3 regions of the Streptomyces lusitanus genome follow, and region 2 is predicted to be linked to each of the others. Evidence: riboswitches for the same ligand, from Rfam matches in the RefSeq annotation. Region 2 holds a riboswitch; each other region holds the start of a gene.

Evidence for each region. A riboswitch is a leader RNA that binds a small molecule or an ion and turns the genes downstream of it on or off. The one in region 2 is predicted to bind cyclic di-AMP.
Region 1: another riboswitch for cyclic di-AMP. It lies ahead of ACFOSY_RS11325 (M23 family metallopeptidase); the one in region 2 lies ahead of ACFOSY_RS01940 (C40 family peptidase).
Region 3: another riboswitch for cyclic di-AMP. It lies ahead of ACFOSY_RS34045 (M23 family metallopeptidase); the one in region 2 lies ahead of ACFOSY_RS01940 (C40 family peptidase).

What each region holds. Positions count from the first base shown of each region.
Region 1 covers NZ_JBHRWL010000006.1:406,090-410,290, reverse strand. Annotated here, with positions in the region: gene ACFOSY_RS11335 (M16 family metallopeptidase) at 1-786, shown strand, start outside; gene ACFOSY_RS11330 (M16 family metallopeptidase) at 783-2,171, shown strand; cyclic di-AMP (ydaO/yuaA leader) riboswitch at 2,374-2,539, shown strand; gene ACFOSY_RS11325 (M23 family metallopeptidase) at 2,552-3,325, shown strand; gene ACFOSY_RS11320 (GntR family transcriptional regulator) at 3,528-4,201, shown strand, end outside.
Region 2 covers NZ_JBHRWL010000002.1:103,960-108,160, forward strand. Annotated here, with positions in the region: gene ACFOSY_RS01930 (C40 family peptidase) at 1-362, opposite strand, end outside; gene ACFOSY_RS01935 (hypothetical protein) at 727-1,080, shown strand; gene ACFOSY_RS01940 (C40 family peptidase) at 1,098-2,282, opposite strand; cyclic di-AMP (ydaO/yuaA leader) riboswitch at 2,290-2,463, opposite strand; gene pcrA (DNA helicase PcrA) at 2,706-4,201, shown strand, end outside.
Region 3 covers NZ_JBHRWL010000033.1:459,415-463,615, forward strand. Annotated here, with positions in the region: gene ACFOSY_RS34025 (DUF3040 domain-containing protein) at 1-285, opposite strand, end outside; gene ACFOSY_RS34030 (hypothetical protein) at 603-740, shown strand; gene ACFOSY_RS34035 (dihydrofolate reductase family protein) at 930-2,063, shown strand; tRNA gene ACFOSY_RS34040 (tRNA-Met) at 2,127-2,200, shown strand; cyclic di-AMP (ydaO/yuaA leader) riboswitch at 2,507-2,662, shown strand; gene ACFOSY_RS34045 (M23 family metallopeptidase) at 2,675-3,691, shown strand; gene ACFOSY_RS34050 (PrsW family intramembrane metalloprotease) at 3,797-4,201, opposite strand, start outside.

The DNA of each region.
Region 1 (4,201 bases), on a different contig from region 2:
CGCCACTTCTTCCGCACCTACTACGCGCCGAACAACGCGGTGCTGTCCGTGGTCGGCGACATCGACCCGGAGCAGACGCTCGCCTGGATCGAGAAGTACTTCGGCTCCATCCCGGGGCACGACGGCAAGCCCGCCCCGCGTGACGGCTCGCTGCCCGACGTCATCGGTCAGGAGCTGCGCGAGGTCGTCGAGGAGGAGGTCCCCGCGCGGGCGCTGATGGCCGCCTACCGGCTCCCGGAGGACGGCACGCGCGCGAGCGACGCGGCCGACCTCGCGCTCACCGTCCTCGGCGGCGGCGAGTCCTCGCGGCTCTACAACCGGCTGGTGCGCCGCGACCGCACGGCCGTCGCGGCCGGGTTCGGCCTGCTGCGGCTGGCGGGGGCGCCGTCGCTGGGCTGGCTGGACGTGAAGACGTCCGGCGACGTCGAGGTGCCGGTCATCGAGGCCGCCATCGACGAGGAGCTCGCCCGGTTCGCCGAGGAGGGCCCCACCGCCGAGGAGATGGAGCGCGCCCAGGCCCAGCTGGAGCGCGAGTGGCTGGACCGGCTCGGCACGGTCGCCGGCCGCGCCGACGAACTGTGCCGCTACGCCGTGCTGTTCGGTGACCCGCAGCTCGCCCTCACCGCCGTCCAGCGGGTGCTCGGGGTGACCGCGGAGGAGGTCCAGGAGGTCGCCAAGGCCCGCCTGCGCCCGGACAACCGCGCGGTGCTCGTCTACGAGCCCGTCGCCCCCGCCGCCGACACCGACGCCGACGCCACCGACGAGAACGAGGAGACGGCGAAGTGACCGAGCTCGCCACGATGGAGTTCCACCCCCGGCCGCAGGCGGGCGAGGCCAAGCCCTGGGCCTTCCCGGCCCCCGAGCGCGGCGCCCTCGACAACGGCCTGACCGTGCTGCGCTGCCACCGCCCCGGCCAGCAGGTCGTCGCCGTCGAGGTGTGCCTCGACGCGCCCCTGGACGCGGAGCCGGAAGGCCTCGACGGCGTCGCCACGATCATGGCGCGCGCCTTCTCCGAGGGCACCGACAAGCACTCCGCCGAGGAGTTCGCCGCCGAGCTGGAGCGCTGCGGCGCCACCCTGGACGCGCACGCCGACCACCCCGGCGTCCGTCTCAGCCTCGAGGTGCCGGCCTCGCGGCTCGCCAAGGGGCTCGGGCTGGTCGCCGACGCCCTGCGCGCGCCCGCCTTCGCCGACAGCGAGATCGAGCGGCTGGTCCGCAACCGCCTCGACGAGATCCCGCACGAGCTGGCGAACCCGTCCCGCCGCGCCGCGAAGGAGCTCTCCAAGGAGCTGTTCCCGGCGAGCGCGCGCATGTCGCGCCCGCGCCAGGGCACCGAGGAGACCGTCGAGCGCATCGACTCCGCGGCCGTGCGCGGCTTCTACGAGAAGCACGTCCGCCCGGCCACGGCGACCGCCGTGGTGGTCGGCGACCTCACCGGCGTCGACCTGGACGCGCTGCTCGCCGACACCCTGGGCGCCTGGACCGGCTCGCAGGGCCGGCCGCGGCCCGTCGCGCCGGTGGTCGCGGACGACACCGGCCGCGTGGTGATCGTGGACCGGCCCGGCGCCGTGCAGACGCAGCTGCTGATCGGCCGGATCGGCCCGGACCGGCACGACCGGGTGTGGCCGGCGCAGGTGCTCGGCACGTACTGCCTCGGCGGCACCCTCACCTCGCGCCTGGACCGCGTCCTGCGCGAGGAGAAGGGATACACCTACGGCGTACGGGCGTTCGGCCAGGTGCTCCGGTCGGCGCCCGACGGCACGGGCGCGGCGATGCTGGCCATCAGCGGCTCGGTCGACACCCCCAACACCGGCCCCGCGCTGGACGACCTGTGGACCGTGCTGCGCACGCTGGCCGGCGAGGGCCTCACCGACGAGGAGCGCGACGTCGCCGTGCAGAACCTGGTGGGTGTGGCGCCGCTGAAGTTCGAGACGGCGGCGGCCGTCGCGAGCACCCTGGCGGACCAGGTCGAGCAGCACCTGCCGGACCACTACCAGGCCGACCTGTACCGGCAGTTGGCCGCCACGGGCACCGTGGAGGCCACGGCCGCGGTGGTGAACGCCTTCCCGGTGGACCGTCTCGTGACGGTCCTCGTGGGCGACGCGGCGCAGATCAAGGCACCCGTGGAGGCGCTCGGGATCGGCGAAGTCACCGTCGTGGCGGCCGAGTAGGGACGGAGCGGGACACCCCGCGCGCGAGGGCCCCGGTGGCGGGTACGTCACCGGGGCTCCCTTATGCCCGGATTGAGGCGGAGGTTGCCTGTCTGCCCTGTGGGATGCGCTACAAAACCCGGGAATCGTTTGGGGATTGCGAGATGTCCCGCTTAGTTTCGTGCGGGCTGTTCGTCGGGCAGTGCGCCGCATCCGCGGCACCGGACAGTCATCGCCGAGTCCCCGTACGGCGCGAGCCAGGGGAGCCGGGGACCCACATGAAGTCCCTGGGGTGAATCGGGCGCCCGCGCGTGTCGCGAGGGGGCCCGTAGGAGACCTTCCTGCTCCGAACCCGTCAGCTAACCCGGTAGGCGAGAGGGAAGGAAAGGACCAGCTTGTACATGGCGTTCACGCGCGCCACCGGGAAGCACCGTCGTCCCACCAGCAGCCGTCGCGGCACCGCCCGTGCCGCCGGCGTCGCGGCCCTCGCGGGCAGCGGCGTCGTCGGCTCCCTCGCGGCCCCCGCGCTCGCCGCCGAACCGGCCGCGGCCCGCACCGGCCTCACCCCCGTCGTCACCCTCGGCGACGTGGCCGCCGACCGCATCGACGCCCAGGCCGCCGCCCAGCACGAGGCCGCCCGTGTGGCCGCCGAGGCGGCCGCGCGCAAGGCGGCCGAGCAAGCCGCCCGTGAGCGGGCGGCCGAGGAGGCCGAGAAGGCCCGCGCCGAGCAGGAGCGCGCCGCCCGTGAGGCCGAGCGCAAGCGCCTCAACACCTTCGTCTCCCCGATCCCCGGCTCGTACGTGTCGACCGCCTACCAGAGCGGCGGCGCCATCTGGTCGTCCGGCAGCCACACCGGGATCGACTTCCACGCCGCCTCCGGCACGCCCGTCCACTCCGTCGGCGTGGGCACCGTCGTCGAGGCCGGCTGGGGCGGCGCGTACGGCAACCAGGTCGTCATCAAGATGCACGACGGCACGTACACCCAGTACGCGCACCTGTCGTCGATCGCGGTGTCGGTGGGCCAGGAGGTCGCCGCCGGCGAGCAGATCGGCCTGTCCGGCGCCACCGGCAACGTCACCGGCGCGCACCTCCACTTCGAGGCGCGCATGTCCGCCGAGTACGGCTCCGACCTCGACCCGGTCGCCTACCTCCGGTCGCACGGCGTCACCATCTGAGGCGCGCCCTCCCGCCCTCCGGGCCCCGGCTCTCACGAGAGCCGGGGCTTTCGCCGTTTTCGGACCCGTCCGTCCGGGCGCGGGCTGTCCAAAATTCATGTATGGATTCCGGGCCCCCGTCGGAAATTGTCGCCGATTGCAATAGAGTCACGAACGGACGTCAATCGTCGACGTTTCACGGGGATTAAGCCGGAGGTCGGTCATGCGTATTCCCGCGCACTCGGTGTGCACGGCGATCCGGGACGACATCGTCGCCGGTGTCCACGAGCGCGGGGGCCGGCTCACCGAGGAACTGCTCGCCCGCCGCTACGGGGTCTCCCGCGTCCCCGTCCGCGAGGCGCTGCGCACGCTGGAGGCGGAGGGGTTCGTGGTGACCCGGCGGCACGCGGGCGCGTGCGTGGCGGAACCCACCGAGCAGGAGGCCGCCGACCTGCTGGAGATGCGCCGGCTCCTGGAGCCCCTCGGCGCCTCCCGGGCGGCCCAGCGGCGCACCGACGCCCATCTGAAGGTGCTGCGCGGCCTGGTCAGGCTGGGACAGGAACGCGCACGTCAGGGCAACAGCGACGACCTGCGCTCGCTGGGCGGCTGGTTCCACGAGACGCTCGCGCAGGCGTCCGGCAGCCCGGCGCTGACGTCGATGCTGACCCAGCTCAGGCACAAGATCGCCTGGATGTACGCGGTCGAAGGCCCGCCCGACCCGGTCGCGTACTGGGCGGAGCACGGCGCCATCGTGGACGCCGTGGCGCGCGGCGACGGCGAGCGGGCGCGGGCCCTCACGGCGCTGCACACCGAGCAGGCGAACGCCGGGCACCGGCTGCGGTTCGGCTCGGGCGCGGAGCGCGCCGTCCGCGCGGACCGTGTGAGGAACTCGCAACA
Region 2 (4,201 bases):
AGCCGCAGGGCGGGGTCGAGGCCGCCGGCGCGGTACTGGGCCGCCGCGACCGTGCCCAGGGCCTCCCGGGCCTCGTTGAGCCGCGCCTGGGCGCGGGCCGTCTCGTCCTGGAGGTCGCGCAGCCGCTGCCGCGCCGAATCCGCCTTTTCCTTGGCGCCGTTGTACTTCTCGGTGGCGACCTCGGCCTCGCGGTACAGGCGGTCCACGTCGGCACCGGTGAGGGCGGGCGCCGGCTGCGGCGCCGCGTGCCCCGCTCCGTCGAAGCCGGCCGCGGTGGCCGCTCCGGCGAGGACGACGGTGGCGGCCGCACGGACCGTGGTGCCGCCCGTCGGACGCTGCCGTGACCTGCGGTGCGCTGCCACCCTCGCTGCCGTCCTTCCCACTGGCGTCCGCCGGGGCCGGACGTCTGCCCGGCAGTCCGGCGGCGGGGTGACGGGGGAGCCGCCCGCCGCCGGACCCTTTCTTCGGCGGTGGTGTCCGGCCGCCGCTCCTGGCCCGAGCGGCGATGCGGAGCCGGTCACCTGGGGCAGGACGCTAGGCCGGGCCGTGCGGGGCGGGATACGGGTTGTGCGGAACTGTCGCCCTCGGACCGCCGGGTGACCGTAAGTGACCGACGGGCCGCTCACGCGGCTTCGCTCTCACTCAGGGTGATGACCGATGTGGTGAAGGCGGGAAGGGTGAGGGCGGCGGAATGCTATGGGGCGCCCCTGGCTAGGCTCCGGCCTCATGGACGTACTCATCCACATCTTCGTCGGTCTGCACATCATCGGTATCGCGTCGCTGCTCGGCGGCTTCCTCACCCAGATGAAGGCGATGGGCGCGGGCACCGCCCGCTTCGTCCCCGCGATGCTGCACGGCGCGCTGACGATGCTGGTCACGGGCGTGGTGCTGGTGGGCCTCAACCAGGCCCAGGACTACTCCGTGGACAACATCAAGATCGGCGTGAAGCTCGCGCTGCTGGTCGTGATCCTCGGCCTGGTCTACGTGAAGCGGGACGAGGAGAAGGTGGACAAGGGGCTCTTCGGCCTGGTCGGCCTGCTGACCGTGACGAACATCTTCATCGCGGTCCTCTGGACCTGAGCCCGCGTTGCCGGCCGTCAGGCCGGGCGGACGATGCTGTGGATCGCGGACTCGCCGTCGTAGTAGACGGACTCCTCGCGGACGTACGCGCCCGGCTTCGGGGCGTGGATCATCATGCCGTTGCCGATGTAGATGCCCACGTGCGTGACGTCGTCGTAGAAGAAGACCAGGTCGCCGGGCTGGGCCTGGGACACCGGGACGGTGGTGCCCGCGTTCACCTGGTCGTAGGTGGTGCGCGGGAGGGAGACGCCGGCGGCCTTCCAGGCGGCCTGGGTGAGCCCCGAGCAGTCGTAGGAGCCGGGACCGGTCGCGCCCCAGACGTACGGCTTGCCGATCTGCGCGCGGGCGAAGGCGAGGACCTTCTCGGCCTTGGCGGCGTACGAGGAGTCGGCCGGGGGCGTGTCGGCCGAGCCCGTGGACCCCGACCCGGAGCCCTCCGAGGAGCCGCCACCCTGCTGCGCGGCCTCCTCACGCTCCTGCTGCTCCGCCTGCTCCTGCTCGGCCTGCTGCCGGGCCAGCTCCGCCGCCTTGCGGGCGGCCTCCTGCTGCTTGCGCTTCTCGATCGCGGCGAGCCGCGCCTTCTCCTCGGCGGTCAGCTCCGACAGCAGTTCGCGCGCGTCGGCGAGCTTCTTCTGGACGGTGGCCTTGGCCGTCTTCAGGTCGCCCTGCGTCTCGGTGAGCGTCCGGAGGCTCTCGGTGGCCTCCTGCCGCTTCTTCATCGTCTCGGTCTGCTGGGAGACGTAGTCGTCCACCGCCGCCTTCTGGCGGCCGGTCATCCGGTCCAGCACCTGACGCTGGTCGAAGACGTCCTGCGGGGTCTCCGCGAGCAGGAACGTCGCGGTGTCGGGCATGCCCGCGCCGGTGCGGTACTGGGCGGCCGCGTAGGAGCCCAGTTCCGCGCGCGCCTCGTTCAGCTTCTGCGTGCGCTGCGCCACGTCGTCGAGGAGGGTGTCGACCTCCTTGCGCTGCTTGGTCGTCTTCTCCTTGGCCGCGTTGTACTTCTCCGTCGCCGACTCGGCCTGGCGGTAGAGGTCGCCGACCTTCTTCTCGACCTCCTCCAGGCTCGGCCGGTCGTCGCCGGGGGCGGCGTCGGCGGTCTGGGAGAGCAGGGCCACGGAGGTGAGCGCGGCCGTGGCGAGAGCAGGGGTGCGTATGCCGGCCACGCGCGCGCCGGGAGTGCGCGACTTACGGTGCGACGCCAAGGGAGGCGACTCCTTCCAAAGCTCCGCCTACCGGGTTAGCTGTCGGGTTCGGGCGGGTGTATTGATCGGAAGGGTTGCCCTACGGCCTGCTCCGAAGAGTGGGCCGATTCACCCCAAGTCTCGGTGGGTCCCCGGCTCCGGCTGCCACGGCGGACAGTGACGGACTCGGCGGAGGCCGCGCGGTCCGGCGAGGTTCGCCGGCGGGGGACGAGCGGCCCGGACGGCACGGTAGCCAACTGGTGTGGCCCTTGTGAAGGTTGATGGGCGATATGCCCGATACATTTTCGTGACCTTGTGGGCGGTGTCACGCAGGGTGAGCCGGTGACCGTGGAGGGTGCCCGGCGGCGGGTCGCCCGGCGGAGGGGCGGGATGTTTCCGGGGCGGGCCCGGGTTGTCGGTGGAGCGCCCTAGACTCGGAGAGCGATGAGCAGCCTCTTTGACGACAGCTTCCTGGCGGACCTCCAGGCCCAGCGCGGCCCGGCGGACGAGCCCCCGCCGCCACCCGAGGACGAGCATGCGCCGGAGCCCCTGCCGGACGACCTGTTCGGCGGGAAGTTCGACGTGCCCCCGGACCGGGACACGTACTACCGGGACGGCGCCCCCCGCCCGGTGATCGACTCCGCCGCGCTGCTGGAGGGGCTGAACGACAACCAGCGCGCCGCGGTCGTGCACTCCGGCTCCCCCCTGCTCATCGTGGCCGGAGCCGGGTCGGGCAAGACCCGTGTGCTCACCCACCGCATCGCCCACCTGCTCGCCGAGCGGGGCGTCCACCCGGGCCAGATCCTCGCGATCACCTTCACCAACAAGGCCGCCGGCGAGATGAAGGAGCGCGTCGAGCAGCTCGTCGGCCCGCGCGCCAACGCCATGTGGGTCATGACGTTCCACAGCGCGTGCGTGCGCATCCTGCGCCGCGAGTCCAAGAAGCTCGGCTTCACGTCGTCCTTCTCGATCTACGACGCCGCCGACTCCAAACGCCTGATGGCCCTGGTCTGCCGGGACCTGGACCTCGACCCCAAGCGCTTCCCGCCCAAGTCCTTCAGCGCCAAGATCAGCAACCTGAAGAACGAGCTGATCGACGAGGAGGACTTCGCCGCCCAGGCGACCGACGGCTTCGAGAAGACCCTCGCCCAGGCCTACGCGCTCTACCAGTCCCGCCTGCGCGAGGCGAACGCGCTGGACTTCGACGACCTGATCATGACGACGGTCAATCTGCTCCGCGCCTTCCCGGACGTCGCCGAGCACTACCGCCGCCGCTTCCGGCACGTCCTGGTCGACGAGTACCAGGACACCAACCACGCCCAGTACGCCCTGGTGCGCGAGCTCGTCGGGGGCGCCTCCGAGCACCCCGTCGACGTCCCGCCGGAGGCCGAGGTGCCGCCCGCCGAGCTGTGCGTGGTGGGCGACGCCGACCAGTCCATCTACGCCTTCCGCGGCGCGACGATCCGCAACATCCTCCAGTTCGAGGAGGACTACCCGGACGCGACGACGATCCTGCTGGAGCAGAACTACCGCTCCACGCAGACGATCCTGTCCGCCGCCAACGCCGTCATCGAGCGCAACGAGTCCCGCCGCCCGAAGAATCTGTGGACCAACGCCGGCGCCGGCGCGCTCATCACCGGCTACGTCGCCGACACCGAGCACGACGAGGCGCAGTTCGTCGCCGACGAGATAGACCGCCTCACGGACGCGGGCGAGGCCAAGGCGGGCGACGTCGCCGTCTTCTACCGCACCAACGCCCAGTCCCGTGTCTTCGAGGAGATCTTCATCCGCGTCGGCCTGCCCTACAAGGTCGTCGGCGGCGTCCGCTTCTACGAGCGCAAGGAGGTCCGGGACGTCCTGGCCTACCTGCGGGTGCTGGCCAACCCTGAGGACTCGGTGCCGCTGCGCCGCATCCTCAACGTCCCCAAGCGCGGCATCGG
Region 3 (4,201 bases), on a different contig from region 2:
CGACGCCCCGCCGGAGTCACCCTCGTCCGGGCGGCCGTACGGGTCCAGGAGCTGTACCCCTATGCCGCTGGTCACCAGGCCCGCCGCGATCAGCAGGCCGTCGGGGGCGACGATGCCCGCGGTCAGCATGGCCAGCCCGGCGATCAGTACCCACCAGGCGCCGGTGCGCCGGTACTCGCGGGGGCGGGTCGGGCGGCCGGTGGTGAGGGAGCGGGCGAAGCGGGGGTCCTCGTGCTCGAGTCGGGCCGCGAGGTCGACCAGGCGATCGTCGTCGGACTGGGGCACGGCTCCTCCTTTCCAGGGGGTGGCCGCCCGGTCACACCGCCGGCGGCCGTCGCTCCGGGCACCGGGACGTGCGCGGACCGTCGGCGTGCCGCGAACTCGGGCCGCATGTCCAGGAGTTTGCCCGTGCGCAGAGGTCGTCACCCGCCCGGTACGGTGCCTCCAGGGTCGCCCGGGGCGCACGGCCGGAGCCATCCGTCGCGCCCCCCAACCTCAGGGGGGACCGGTACGCAGGAGACCGCGGGCACGGGGCCGTCCGCGCCGGGAAAATGGGGACTGTCACCGATGGCGCCGCCCCCCTCCGGGGCGGAGGCTGGACGGTGACGGCCCGCGCCGCGCCCCCGGCCGCGGGCCGTCGGTGTCCTCGGCACACCGACGGCGAGGAGGCGGAACCGGGCCTGAAGGACCGGCTGGAGCTCACCCGCTACGCCATCCGGGTCGGCCTGATCGAGCCCTGACCGCACGCCCGGACGCCCGGCGACACGGGGCGTCGAACCCGGACCCCGCACCCCCGGCGGCCGAGGCATCGAGCCCGACCCCCCCCGCCCGGCGGCCGGGGCACGGACGGCTCCCGCCGCACGGGTTGCCAGACTGGAGCCGGACCGCGCAGCGGTCCCGCCGCCGCCCGCACCCGGGAGAGCCCGCCGATGCCGCACCCGTACGTCCTGCTGTCCGCCGCCGTCTCCCTCGACGGCTACCTGGACGACACCGGCCCGGAGCGGCTGCTGCTGTCGAGCCCGGCCGACTTCGACCGGGTCGACGAGGTGCGGGCGTCCGTGGACGCCATCCTGGTCGGCGCCGGCACGATCCGCGCCGACAACCCCCGGCTGCTGGTCAACTCGCCCGAGCGCCGCGCCGCCCGGGTCGCCGACGGACGCCCGGAGTACCCGCTGAAGGTCACGGTGAGCGGCTCCGGCGACCTGGATCCCGCGGCCCGCTTCTGGCACACCGGCGGCGACAAGGTCCTCTACACCACCGGCAAGGGCGCCGAACGGGCCCGCGCGCTCGGCATCGCCGCCGACGTCGTCCCGCTCGGCGACGCCCTGGACTGGCGGCGGCTGCTGGAGCACCTGCACGACGTGCGCGGGGTGCGGCGGCTGATGGTGGAGGGCGGCGGCCGGATCCACACCCAGCTGATGACCCAGGGCCTCGCCGACGAGGTCCAGCTGGTCCTCGCCCCGCTGTTCGTCGGCGACCCGGACGCCCCCCGCCTGTTCGGGCCCGGCTCCTACCAGGGCGGACGGCTTCGCCTGGTCGAGACCCGGCCCGTCGGCGACGTCGTCCTCATGCGCTACGAGCCCACCGCGCCCGGCGCCGGCGCGCCGGCGTCCGCGGCCGACCGGCACTGGCTCGCCCTCGCCTGCGAGCTGGCCGCGCAGTGCCCGCCCTCCGAGACCGCGTTCAGCGTCGGCGCCGTCGTGGTCGCCGCCGACGGCACCGAGCTGGCGCGGGGCCACTCCCGGGAGGGCGGCGACCCCGTGGTGCACGCGGAGGAGGCCGCGCTCGCCAAGGCCGACCCCACCGACCCGCGGCTGGCCGGCGCCACCGTGTACTCCAGCCTGGAGCCGTGCGCCCGCCGCGCGTCCCGGCCGGCGCCCTGCGCGCGGCTCATCCTGGACGCGGGGGTGCGCCGGGTGGTCACGGCCTGGCGGGAGCCGGACACCTTCGTGACGGACGCCGACGGCAGCGCGGTGCTGGCGGAGGGGGGCGCCACGGTGCTGGTCCTGCCGGAGTACGAGCAGCGCGCGAAGGCGCCGAACGCGCACCTGCTGGGCGGCTGAACGCCCCCGGAGGAAAGGGATGTGCGGGGGACTCCGCGGATGCCGTACACTGGTGTTTACCGACGCGGGGTGGAGCAGCTCGGTAGCTCGCTGGGCTCATAACCCAGAGGTCGCAGGTTCAAATCCTGTCCCCGCTACTGAAGGCCGAGGGCCGGAATCCGAGAGGATTCCGGCCCTCGGTGTTTTTCCGTGCCGCCACTCGCACCCCCTTACCCTTCACGCACAGTGAGCGAACGGCCTCGGATCGCATAACAACTGACGTACCGTCAAATCTGACCGGCCGTCCGAGGCGCGGTCAACTCGCCCGTTTTCACCCGCTCATGGCGCTTACGTCCGTGCGGAAATCGTTAACGATCAAGAGGAACGGCTTGGAATCCGGCCCCCGCGTCTATTAACGTTCGATAACGCAGCGCGGTCGTCCCAGCCGTCACAGAAGTCGGCTCCGTGCGCACGCGCCGAATCCCGCGAGGGAACCGGGGAACCACCTCAATGGGGTGAATCGGGCGGACATCGCCGTGGAAACACGGTCGTGGACGCGCGTAGGAGACCTTCCTGCTCCGAACCCGTCAGCTAACCCGGTAGGCGAGAAGGAAGGAAAGGAGCGCGCCCACGTGGCGTCCAACCCGCCTGCCCCCGAGGCCCCGTTCAAGCCGAGCGACACCTTCGCCTACGGCGCCCCCGGCGCCGACGAGGGGCCCTTCGAGGAGTGGAACCCCACCGCGGAGTCCGTGCGCCCCGTGCGCGGCCGGCACCGCGTCGCCAAGCAGCGCGGAGGCGGACTCGCCCGCAGCTCCACCGTCCTGGGCGTCGGCGTCATAGCCGCCGTCGGCGCCGGCGGCATGGCCAGCGCCCAGACCGGCAAGCCGCCCGTCTCCATCTCCATGCCCGACCTGCCCAACGTGGGTTCCCTCATCTCCGACGAGGAAACACCGAAGGGCTCCAGCACCCCCCTCAGCGACATCGGCATGACCACCGCCGACACCGACGAGGGCGCCGCCGACGCCGGTGAGGCGCTGCGCGCCCGCATCATGGCGCAGGTCGAGCAGCAGCAGGGCCAGGCGCAGAGCAAGGCGCAGGCCGCCGCCCTCGCCGCCGCCGAGAAGGAGGCCGCCGAGGCCGCCGCCAAGGCGGAGCAGGAGGCCAAGGAGAAGGCCGAGGCCGCGAAGAAGAAGGCGGAGGAGGAGGCCGCGAAGAAGGCCGAGGCCGAGCGCCTCGCCGAGCTGGCCAAGCAGTACGCCCTGCCGACCTCCTCGTACACCATCACCTCGACCTTCGGTCAGGCCGGCGCCTACTGGTCCTCCGGCTACCACACCGGACTCGACTTCGCCGCCCCCACCGGCACCCTGATCAAGGCCGTCCACACCGGCACGATCACCTCCGCCGGCTGGGACGGCAGCTACGGCTACAAGACCGTGCTCACCCTCGACGACGGCACCGAGATCTGGTACGCCCACCAGTCGTCGATCAACGTCAGCGTCGGCCAGAAGGTCAACACCGGCGACGTGATCGGCCGCGTCGGGGCCACCGGCAACGTGACCGGCGCCCACCTCCACCTCGAGGTCCACACCGCAGGCTCCGGCGGCATCGACCCGGCCGCCTGGCTGGCCGGCAAGGGCCTCAGCATCTGAACCACCCCGGCGGCCGCGTCCCGGCCGCCGTCGCCGTGAACGCCGGCAGTCCCGACGACGACCCCCCGACGTCAGGGCTGCCGGTTCCGCATGTCCGGGGCCTTCTCAGCGGCGGTAGGGGTTCTCCCCGTACGCCGGATACGGCGGCTGCCCCGGCGCCGGCCACGGTGCGGACACCGGCCCGTACGCCCATCCCGCGCCGTACGGCACCGGGGGCGCCGTGAGCCGGGCCGCGTGCTCCAGCGCCGGGCGGGCCGCCGCGCGCCGGTGCCACAGCTCCAGCAGCAGCTCCCGCTCCCGGGTCACGAAGTCCGCCCCCGCCTTCCCCGCGCGGCCCCGGTGTCGCAGGAACGCCAGCGACGTCGCGTACGCCTCGTACTGGGCGACCGCCCGCGCCGCCGGCCTGCCTCCGTGCTCGCGGGCGAACTTCCGGGCGAGCCGCCGGGCCCGCATCGAACCCAGCGCGAACGGCTCCGCCGGACGCAGCCAGCCGGCCACCGCGTACGCGGG